Regions from separate parts of the Streptomyces sp. NPDC048258 genome, predicted to be linked through region 1. Evidence: riboswitches for the same ligand, from Rfam matches in the RefSeq annotation. Region 1 holds a riboswitch; the other holds the start of a gene.
What was found. A riboswitch is a leader RNA that binds a small molecule or an ion and turns the genes downstream of it on or off. The one in region 1 is predicted to bind glycine.
Positions count from the first base shown of each region.

Region 2: it holds a riboswitch for glycine, as region 1 does, so the genes downstream of both, gcvP (aminomethyl-transferring glycine dehydrogenase) here and gcvT (glycine cleavage system aminomethyltransferase GcvT) in region 1, are expected to answer to the same signal.

Region 1 is NZ_JBICZH010000002.1:459,690-464,317, reverse strand. Features, by position in the region: gene ACGFYQ_RS06285 (enhanced serine sensitivity protein SseB) at 31-765, opposite strand; gene ACGFYQ_RS06280 (AAA family ATPase) at 1,186-1,854, opposite strand; glycine riboswitch at 2,036-2,140, shown strand; gene gcvT (glycine cleavage system aminomethyltransferase GcvT) at 2,297-3,412, shown strand; gene gcvH (glycine cleavage system protein GcvH) at 3,524-3,904, shown strand; gene glyA (serine hydroxymethyltransferase) at 3,920-4,628, shown strand, end outside.
Region 2 is NZ_JBICZH010000009.1:333,954-338,581, reverse strand. Features, by position in the region: gene ACGFYQ_RS22460 (DNA polymerase IV) at 1-1,329, shown strand, start outside; gene ACGFYQ_RS22455 (PRC-barrel domain-containing protein) at 1,363-1,728, opposite strand; glycine riboswitch at 1,841-1,939, shown strand; gene gcvP (aminomethyl-transferring glycine dehydrogenase) at 2,136-4,628, shown strand, end outside.

The sequences.
Region 1 (4,628 bases):
CGTCCACACGTACCAACAGCTTAAGCGGCGCTACGGGAGGTAGAAGGGGCGTACGCGCTCACGAATCCAGTCCGTGACCGGGTCCTGGGCGGCGTCGAGGAGGATCAACTGCACGGGCCAGGGCGCCGGTACGCGGGCCAGGGCCCGGCCGAGGGCCTCCATCGGGGCGTTTCGCATCCCGGCTTCCCATCCCACCAGGCGGACGCCGATGAACAGTTCCGGGTCCGCGCCCTCGACGCTGGCGAGGCAGCGGTGTGCGGCGGCGACCACGCCGGTGGCGCGGAACTCCTCGGCGGCGGCGGCCAGGAAGTCCACCGGGTCCTCCTGCCAGTCGGGCTCGTAGAGCCGGACCCGACCGCCGGTGGACGGGCCGTCGAGCGGGGTCCGGCCGGTGCGGCAGAGCTCCGCGACCGCGGGAGGGGGCAGGGGGACGCCGACGGCGCCCTCGGGGTTGAGCGCGATGCCGAGCTGCGGGGGCAGGCCGCGGGCGAACTCGACGGCGGGGGCCACGGCGAAGTCCATGCCGGGGCCGACGCAGGCGAGGAACTGGGCCTCGGAGCTGTAGACCGGGACGTACGCGGCGCCGCCGATGTCCATCGTGGGCAGGTCCAGGGCGGCCGAGTCCTGCCCGCCGCCGCCGGGCAGGGGCACCCACACCTGGCTGCGCCCGAGCACCTCCAGGATCCGTCCGCCGGCGTCCGGCTGCCCGAGCGCCGCCCCGAGCACCTGCTCCAGCTCATTCCCCGGCCAGCCGCTGCCCTGCATGTGCCCCTGCCTCCGCGTGTGTTTCCCGCCGAATGTCGTGCCGAGGCTATCGCTCCGCCGGTCCCGGCCCCGCCGCAGGGGCTCCGCCGCCAGGGCTCCGCCCGTGTACCCGCGCCTCAACGCCAGCGCGGCTCAAAGACCGGGGCTCCGCCCCGAACCCCGCGCCTCAAACGCCGGCGGGGCTGATTGTGCCTGCGCTGCCGCGTTCGGGTGCGGCTCCGGACACGGCGCTCCGCGCCCGCGCCTCAAACGCCGGCGGGGCTGACATTGCCAGCCGAACCCAGCCTCGCCGGCGTTCGAGGCGCTGGGGGTACCCCCGGACGGAGTCTGGGGGAGGGTCCGGGGGCGGCGCCCCCGGCAACGGCGCCGCACCGGGACGCGGTGGCTCGGCCACGGGGTCCGGGGCGGAGCCTCGGCGCGTCAGGCGTGGAAGGCGATCCGTGTCACGGCGGCCGCCGAGGCGCGGTCCAGGAGGGTCACCGAGGCGCAGCCCGGTGGGGGGTGGCCGGCTTCCGCGGAGCGGAGGAGGCGGGTCACCGCGCCCCGGTGGCGGCCGAAGGCGTACGCCGACACCCGGCGCCCCCGCGCCGCCTGCCCGGCCAGGGCCTCCGCGGGGCTGCTGTCCAGCAGGAGCAGGTGCAGCGCCCGGCCCCGGCGGCGCGCGGCCGCCGCGAGCAGGCCCCGTACCCAGCTCTGCGTACCGCAGTCGTGCACGACGACCGACGCCCCGGAGCGGAGGGTCCGCCACAGGCCCCAGTAGTGCGCGGCACGCACCAGCGGCCGGTAGACGGCGTACGGCAGCGCCCCCGGCATCCGCTGCTCCCAGCGCTCACGGGTGTCCTGGGAGTCGATCGCCGCGCCCTCGGCCGCCGCCCGCTTGATCAGCGTGCTCTTGCCGCCGCCCGGCAGGCCGGACACCACGACGATGTCCCCCGCGGCGAAGCCCAGCCGCCGCGGGCCTCGTACGCCCAGGCCGCGGAGGTCACGTACGGGCCCTGCCGCCTCGCTCCGCACGCGCGCACCCCGCTGCGCCGGCACCGCGTCCACGGTCGCCGCCGCCGCCACTACTCCGAATCTCCGCACAGTGATCGCCTCCCCCGAATCGGGTCGCCAGGACCCTTGCCCACTGAGTGTAAAGAGACGGTAATCCGGCAGCCCCGGTTCCGGTCCGGCCGCTTGAGCGCCGCACGAACTTTCGGGGCCCCACCCCCGATCACCGCGGTGGCGTGCAATGATGTGCGCCATCTGGACCAACTGCATACCGGCCGCTTGAATCCGCGCGGGAGAGTCCCGGGCACGCCGCAAGGCCGTGCGCGGGCGCCGAAGGAGCAAGAACCTCCCTTGAATCTCTCAGGCCCCGTACCGCGTGGATGAGGCAGATCTGAAAAGCGAGCTGCTCGACAGCTCCACCCAAGGTGCAAGCCGACGATCCCTGGCAACCAGGAACTCTCGGCGAACCTCTCAGGTTCCGATGACAGATGGGGAGGACCCTCCTCGTCATGTCATGCCCTGGGACTCGGGAGCCACACCCATGAGCACTGCCCCCCGTCTGACCGCCCTCGATGCGCTGCACCGTTCCCTCGGTGCGACCATGACCGACTTCGCGGGCTGGGACATGCCGCTGCGGTACGGCAGCGAGCGCGACGAGCACAACGCCGTACGCACCAAGGCCGGCCTCTTCGACCTGTCCCACATGGGCGAGATCACCCTGACCGGCCCGGAGGCCGTCAAGGCCCTGGACTACGCGCTGGTCGGCAACATCTCCACCGTCGGCGTCGGCCGCGCCCGCTACACGCACATCTGCCAGGCGGACGGCGGCATCGTCGACGACCTGATCGTCTACCGCCTCGGCGAGACCGAGTACATGGTCGTCGCCAACGCCTCCAACGCCCAGGTCGTCCTCGACGCCCTGACCGAGCGCGCCGCCGGTTTCGACACCGAGGTCCGCGACGACCGCGACGCGTACGCGCTCATCGCCGTCCAGGGCCCGGAGTCCCCCGGCATCCTCGCCTCGCTCACCGACGCCGACCTGGACGGGCTCAAGTACTACGCCGGTCTGCCGGGCACGGTGGCCGGGGTGCCGGCGCTGATCGCGCGTACGGGCTACACCGGTGAGGACGGCTTCGAGCTGTTCGTCGCCCCCGAGCACGCCGTGGAGCTGTGGCAGGCGCTGACCAAGGCCGGCGAGGGCGTCGGCCTGGTCCCGGCCGGCCTCTCCTGCCGCGACACGCTGCGCCTGGAGGCGGGCATGCCGCTGTACGGGCACGAGCTGACCACCTCCCTCACCCCCTTCGACGCGGGGCTGGGCCGGGTCGTGAAGTTCGAGAAGGAGGGGGACTTCGTCGGCCGCGCCGCGCTGGAGGCCGCCGCCGAGCGCGCCGCCACGAACCCGCCGCGCAAGCTGGTCGGCCTGATCGCCGAGGGCCGCCGCGTCCCGCGCGCCGGTTTCCCGGTCGTGGCCGGCGGACAGGTCATCGGCGAGGTCACCTCCGGCGCCCCGTCCCCCACGCTCGGCCGGCCGATCGCGATGGCGTACGTGGACGCGGCGCACGCCGCGCCCGGCACCTCCGGCGTCGGCGTCGACATTCGCGGTACGCATGAGCCGTACGCGGTCGTGGCCCTGCCCTTCTACAAGCGGCAGAAGTAACACTTCGCACGACCCGACGCGCAGGCCGTCGTACGGACATCCGTACGGCGCCGTCTCAGTACCCAAGACCACTGTTCGTATCCACTCCCCCGCATCCAGGAGAATCAGGTCATGAGCACCCCCCAGCAGCTGCGTTACACCAAGGAGCACGAGTGGCTGTCGGACGCCGTGGACGGCGTCGCGACGGTCGGCATCACGGAGTTCGCGGCCAACGCGCTCGGTGACGTCGTCTACGCCCAGCTCCCCGAGGTCGGCGACACCGTGACCGAGGGCGAGACCTGTGGCGAGCTGGAGTCGACGAAGTCGGTCAGCGACCTCTACTCCCCCGTCTCCGGCGAGATCGTCGAGTCCAACCAGGACGTCGTCGACGACCCGGCCCTGGTGAACTCCGCTCCCTTCGAGGGCGGCTGGCTGTTCAAGGTGCGCATCTCGGAGGAGCCCAAGGACGTGCTCTCCGCCGAGGAGTACACCAAGCTCACCGCCGGTAACTGACCCCAGGGGATCCTGATGTCCGTACTGAACACCCCTCTCCACGAGCTCGACCCCGACGTCGCCGCAGCCGTCGACGCCGAGCTCGTGCGCCAGCAGTCCACCCTGGAAATGATCGCGTCGGAGAACTTCGCTCCGGTCGCCGTCATGGAGGCCCAGGGCTCGGTCCTGACCAACAAGTACGCCGAGGGCTACCCCGGCCGCCGCTACTACGGCGGCTGCGAGCACGTCGACGTGGTCGAGCAGATCGCGATCGACCGCATCAAGGCGCTGTTCGGCGCCGAGGCCGCGAACGTCCAGCCGCACTCCGGTGCGCAGGCGAACGCCGCCGCGATGTTCGCGCTGCTGAAGCCGGGCGACACGATCATGGGCCTGAGCCTGGCCCACGGCGGTCACCTGACCCACGGCATGAAGATCAACTTCTCCGGCAAGCTCTACAACGTGGTCCCGTACCACGTCGACGAGACCGGCCAGGTCGACATGGCCGAGGTCGAGCGCCTCGCCAAGGAGTCCAAGCCGCAGCTGATCGTCGCCGGCTGGTCCGCCTACCCGCGCCAGCTGGACTTCGCCGCCTTCCGCCGCATCGCGGACGAGGTCGGCGCGTACCTCATGGTCGACATGGCGCACTTCGCCGGCCTGGTCGCCGCGGGCCTGCACCCGAACCCGGTGCCGCACGCCCACGTCGTCACCACCACCACGCACAAGACCCTCGGCGGTCCGCGCGGCG
Region 2 (4,628 bases), on a different contig from region 1:
CTGCGGGGCAAGGCCGTCATCGTCGGCGGGCTCGGGCCCCGCGGGGTCGTCGCCACCGCCTCGTACGAGGCCAGGCGGTTCGGGGTGCATTCGGCGATGCCGATGGCGCAGGCGCGGCGGCTCTGCCCGAACGGCGCCTGCCTGATCCCGCGCTTCAGCCTCTACCGCGAGGTCAGCGACATCGTGATGGCCCTGCTGCGGGAGCTGTCGCCGCTCGTGGAGCCGCTCAGCCTGGACGAGGCCTTCGTGGACCTGGAGGCGGGCGGGGTCGCCTTCGACGGGCCGAGCGCCCGGGCCGCGGGGGAGCGGCTGCGGGCGGACATCCGGGCCGCCACGGGGCTCAGCGGGTCGGTGGGGCTGGCCGGGTCGAAGATGCTGGCCAAGGTGGCGTCCGAGGAGGCCAAGCCGGCGGGTCTGCTGCTGATCGAGCCTGGGACGGAGCGGGAGCTCCTCGCGCCCATGTCGGTGCGGACCCTGCCCGGGGTGGGGCCGGCCACCGGCGAGCACCTGCGCCGCGCCGGGATCACCACGGTGGGGGACCTGGTGGAGGCCGGGGAGGACGAGCTGGTCCGGATGGTCGGGCGCGCGCACGGGGTGGGCCTGTACCGGATGGCGCTGGGACTGGACGACCGGCCGGTGGTCGCGGAGCGGGACGCGAAATCGGTGTCGGTGGAGGACACCTTCGACGTGGACCTGCACGACCGGGTACGGATCCGGACCGAGGTGCAGCGGCTCGCCGACCGGTGCGTGCAGCGGTTGCGGGCGTCCGGGCACTCGGGGCGCACGATCGTGCTGAAGGTCCGGCGGTACGACTTCTCGACGCTGACGCGGTCCGAGACGCTGCGGGGGCCCACGGACGACCCCGCGGTGGTGCGTGAGGCCGCGGCGCGCCTGCTGGAGGGCGTGGACACCACGGGCGGGGTGCGGCTGCTCGGGGTGGGCGTGACCGGGCTGGCGGACTACACGCAGGAGGACCTGTTCGCCCAGTCGCTGGCCGCCGAGCCGCTCGGTGAGTCGGGGGAGTCCGGTGAGACCGGTGAGGCAGGGGCGGCCACTGAGCCGGACGGGGCTGTGGGGGCCCTGGAGGGCGTTGAGGCGGCCGGGGAGCCGGAGCCCGCTCCGGAGCGGCGCTGGGCGGCCGGGAGCGACGTACGGCACGTGGTGTACGGGCCCGGGTGGGTGCAGGGCAGCGGGGTCGGGCGGGTGACCGTACGGTTCGAGCAGCCCGGATCGGAGCCCGGGCGGGTGCGGACCTTCCGGGTGGACGACTCCGAGCTGGAGCCGTCCGATCCGCTGCCGCTGGTGGGGGAGGGGCCGACGGTGGAGTAGCAGCCGGCGCTGTGACCGGCAGGGTTCACCGCACTAGCCTTCGTCGCCCGCCAGGTGGCCGAAGTCGCGCTGGAAGTCGGTGGGCAGGGTCACGTCCAGGCCGTAGTGGTGGTAGAGCTGGAGTTCCTGTTCCGGGGAGAGGTGGCGGCCGACGCCGAAATCCGGGGCGTCCTTGATCAGGGAGCGGTCGAAGGGCACCCGCAGGGTGTCGCCGACCAGCTCGCTGGGCTCCAGCGGGACGAAGGCGTCCCGGCTGAACAGACCCGTACGCACGGCAGCCCATTCCGGGACGCCGGTGGCGTCGTCGAGGTACACCTCGTCGATGGTGCCGATCTTGGTGCCGTTGCGGTCGAACGCCTTGCGGCCGATCAGGCTGCGCGGATCGATGTCGGTCTGCACGGTCCCTCCAAATGGTCGCAACTCCTCCGTAATGACTACAGAAGTGCATTTCGGGGGCTGAGGCCACTCGGGGAGTGTCCAGATCCTCGCTGGTAGGCTGGGTGATGGCTGTCGACCCTGTGCGGGAGAGTCCTCCGAGTGAGCGTGACGGAGGCGCCGAAGGAGCAAATCCTCCCCGGAATCTCTCAGGCATACGTACCGCACGGACGAGGCCACTCTGGAAAGCAGGAGTGGGTACCGGGCACGCTGTGCCGGTTCCTCTCCTCACCGACGGTGAAAGCCGGTTCTCTCGAGCGACCCTCGAGCGGCCGGTGAAACTCTCAGGTTGAGATGACAGAGGGGGAGGCCGTCCGGGTGCCCGCGCCGTGGTGCCCCTCGCAGGTCATACGACCAGGAGGCCTCCGTACATGACCGCCAACCGCATTCCGCTCTCCCAGCTGGAGCGAGGCATCCCCTTCGAGCAGCGCCACATCGGCCCGGATGCCGAGGCGCAGGCGAAGATGCTCGCCCAGGTGGGCTACGGCTCCCTGGACGAACTGACCGCCGCCGCGGTGCCGGATGTCATCAAGACCGCCGAAGCGCTGAACCTTCCCGACGCGCGGACCGAGGCCGAGGTGCTGGCCGAGCTGCGCTCGCTCGCCGACCGCAACCAGGTCCTCTCGTCGATGATCGGTCTCGGCTACTACGGGACCTTCACGCCGCCGGTGATCCTCCGCAACGTCATGGAGAACCCGGCCTGGTACACGGCGTACACGCCCTACCAGCCCGAGATCTCGCAGGGCCGCCTCGAAGCGCTGCTGAACTTCCAGACCGTCGTCGCCGACCTCACCGGGCTGCCGACCTCGGGTGCCTCGCTGCTCGACGAGGGCACCGCGGCCGCCGAGGCCATGTCCCTCGCGCGCCGGGTGGGCAAGGTGAAGGACGGCGTGTTCCTGATCGACGCCGACGCGCTGCCGCAGACCATCGCCGTGATCGAGACCCGCGCCGAGCCCACGGGCGTCGAGGTCGTCGTCGCGGACCTGTCGGACGGCATCCCGGCCGAGATCGCCGAGCGCGGCGTCTTCGGCGTGCTGATCCAGTACCCGGGCGCCTCCGGTGCCGTACGGGACATCAAGCCGCTCATCGACCAGGCGCACGAGCTCGGTGCCATCGTCACCGTCTCGGCCGACCTGCTCGCGCTGACCCTGCTGACCTCCCCCGGCGAGCTCGGCGCGGACATCGCCGTCGGCACCACGCAGCGCTTCGGCGTCCCGATGGGCTTCGGTGGACCGCACGCCGGTTACATGGCCGTCCAGGCCAAGCACGCCCGCTCGCTCCCCGGCCGCCTCGTCGGCGTCTCCGTGGACGCGGACGGCAACAAGGCGTACCGGCTGGCGCTGCAGACCCGTGAGCAGCACATCCGCCGCGAGAAGGCCACCAGCAACATCTGTACCGCGCAGGTGCTGCTGGCCGTCATGGCCGCCATGTACGCCGTCTACCACGGCCCGGACGGCCTGCGGACGATCGCCCGCCGCACCCACCGCTACGCCGCTCTGCTCGCCGCGGGTCTGAAGGCCGGCGGGGTCGAGATCGTGCACGGGGCCTACTTCGACACCATCACGGCCCGGGTCCCGGGCCGTGCGGCCGAGGTCGTCGCCGCCGCCCGCGAGGGCGGGGTCAACCTGTACCAGGCCGACGCCGACCACGTCTCCGTCGCCTGCGACGAGACCACCCTGCGCGCCGACGTCGAGGCCGTCTGGGCCGCCTTCGGTGTCACCGCGGACATCGAGGCGCTCGACGCGACCACGGACGACACCCTGCCCGAGGGCCTGCTGCGCTCGGACGACTACCTGACCCACCCGGTCTTCCACCAGCACCGTTCCGAGACCGCGATGCTGCGCTACCTGCGCAAGCTCTCGGACAAGGACTACGCGCTGGACCGCGGCATGATCCCGCTGGGCTCCTGCACCATGAAGCTCAACGCGACCACCGAGATGGAGCCGGTGACCTGGCCCGAATTCGGCCAGCTGCACCCGTTCGCGCCGGTGGAGCAGGCGGAGGGCTACCTCACGCTCATCACTGAGCTGGAGGAACGTCTCTGCGAGGTCACCGGCTACGACAAGGTCTCCATCCAGCCCAACGCCGGGTCCCAGGGTGAGCTGGCCGGTCTGCTGGCCGTGCGCGCCTACCACCGCGCGAACGGCGACGAGCAGCGCACCATCTGCCTCATCCCGTCCTCCGCGCACGGCACCAACGCGGCCAGCGCCGTGATGGCCGGCATGAAGGTCGTCGTCGTCAAGACCGCCGACGACGGCGAGGTGGACGCGGCCGACCTGCGCGCCAAGATCGAGCAGTACCGCGACGAGCTCGCCGTTCTGATGATCACGTACCCGTCCACGCACGGTGTGTTCGAGGAGCACGTCGCCGACATCTGCGCGCAGGTGCACGAGGCCGGCGGCCAGGTCTACGTCGATGGCGCCAACCTCAACGCCCTGGTGGGCCTGGCCAAGCCGGGTCACTTCGGCGGCGACGTCTCGCACCTGAACCTGCACAAGACCTTCTGCATCCCGCACGGCGGCGGCGGCCCGGGCGTCGGCCCGGTCGGTGTCAGGGCCCACCTGGCCCCGTACCTGCCGAACCACCCGCTCCAGCCGACCGCGGGCCCGGAGACGGGCGTCGGCCCGATCTCGGCCGCGCCGTGGGGCTCGGCCGGCATCCTGCCGATCTCCTGGTCGTACGTGCGCCTCATGGGCGGCGAGGGCCTCAAGCGCGCCACCCAGGTGGCGGTGCTGGGCGCCAACTACATCGCCAAGCGCCTGGAGCCGCACTACCCGGTGCTCTACACCGGCCCGGGCAACCTGGTCGCGCACGAGTGCATCATCGACCTGCGCCCGCTGTCGAAGGCGACGGGTGTGAGCGTG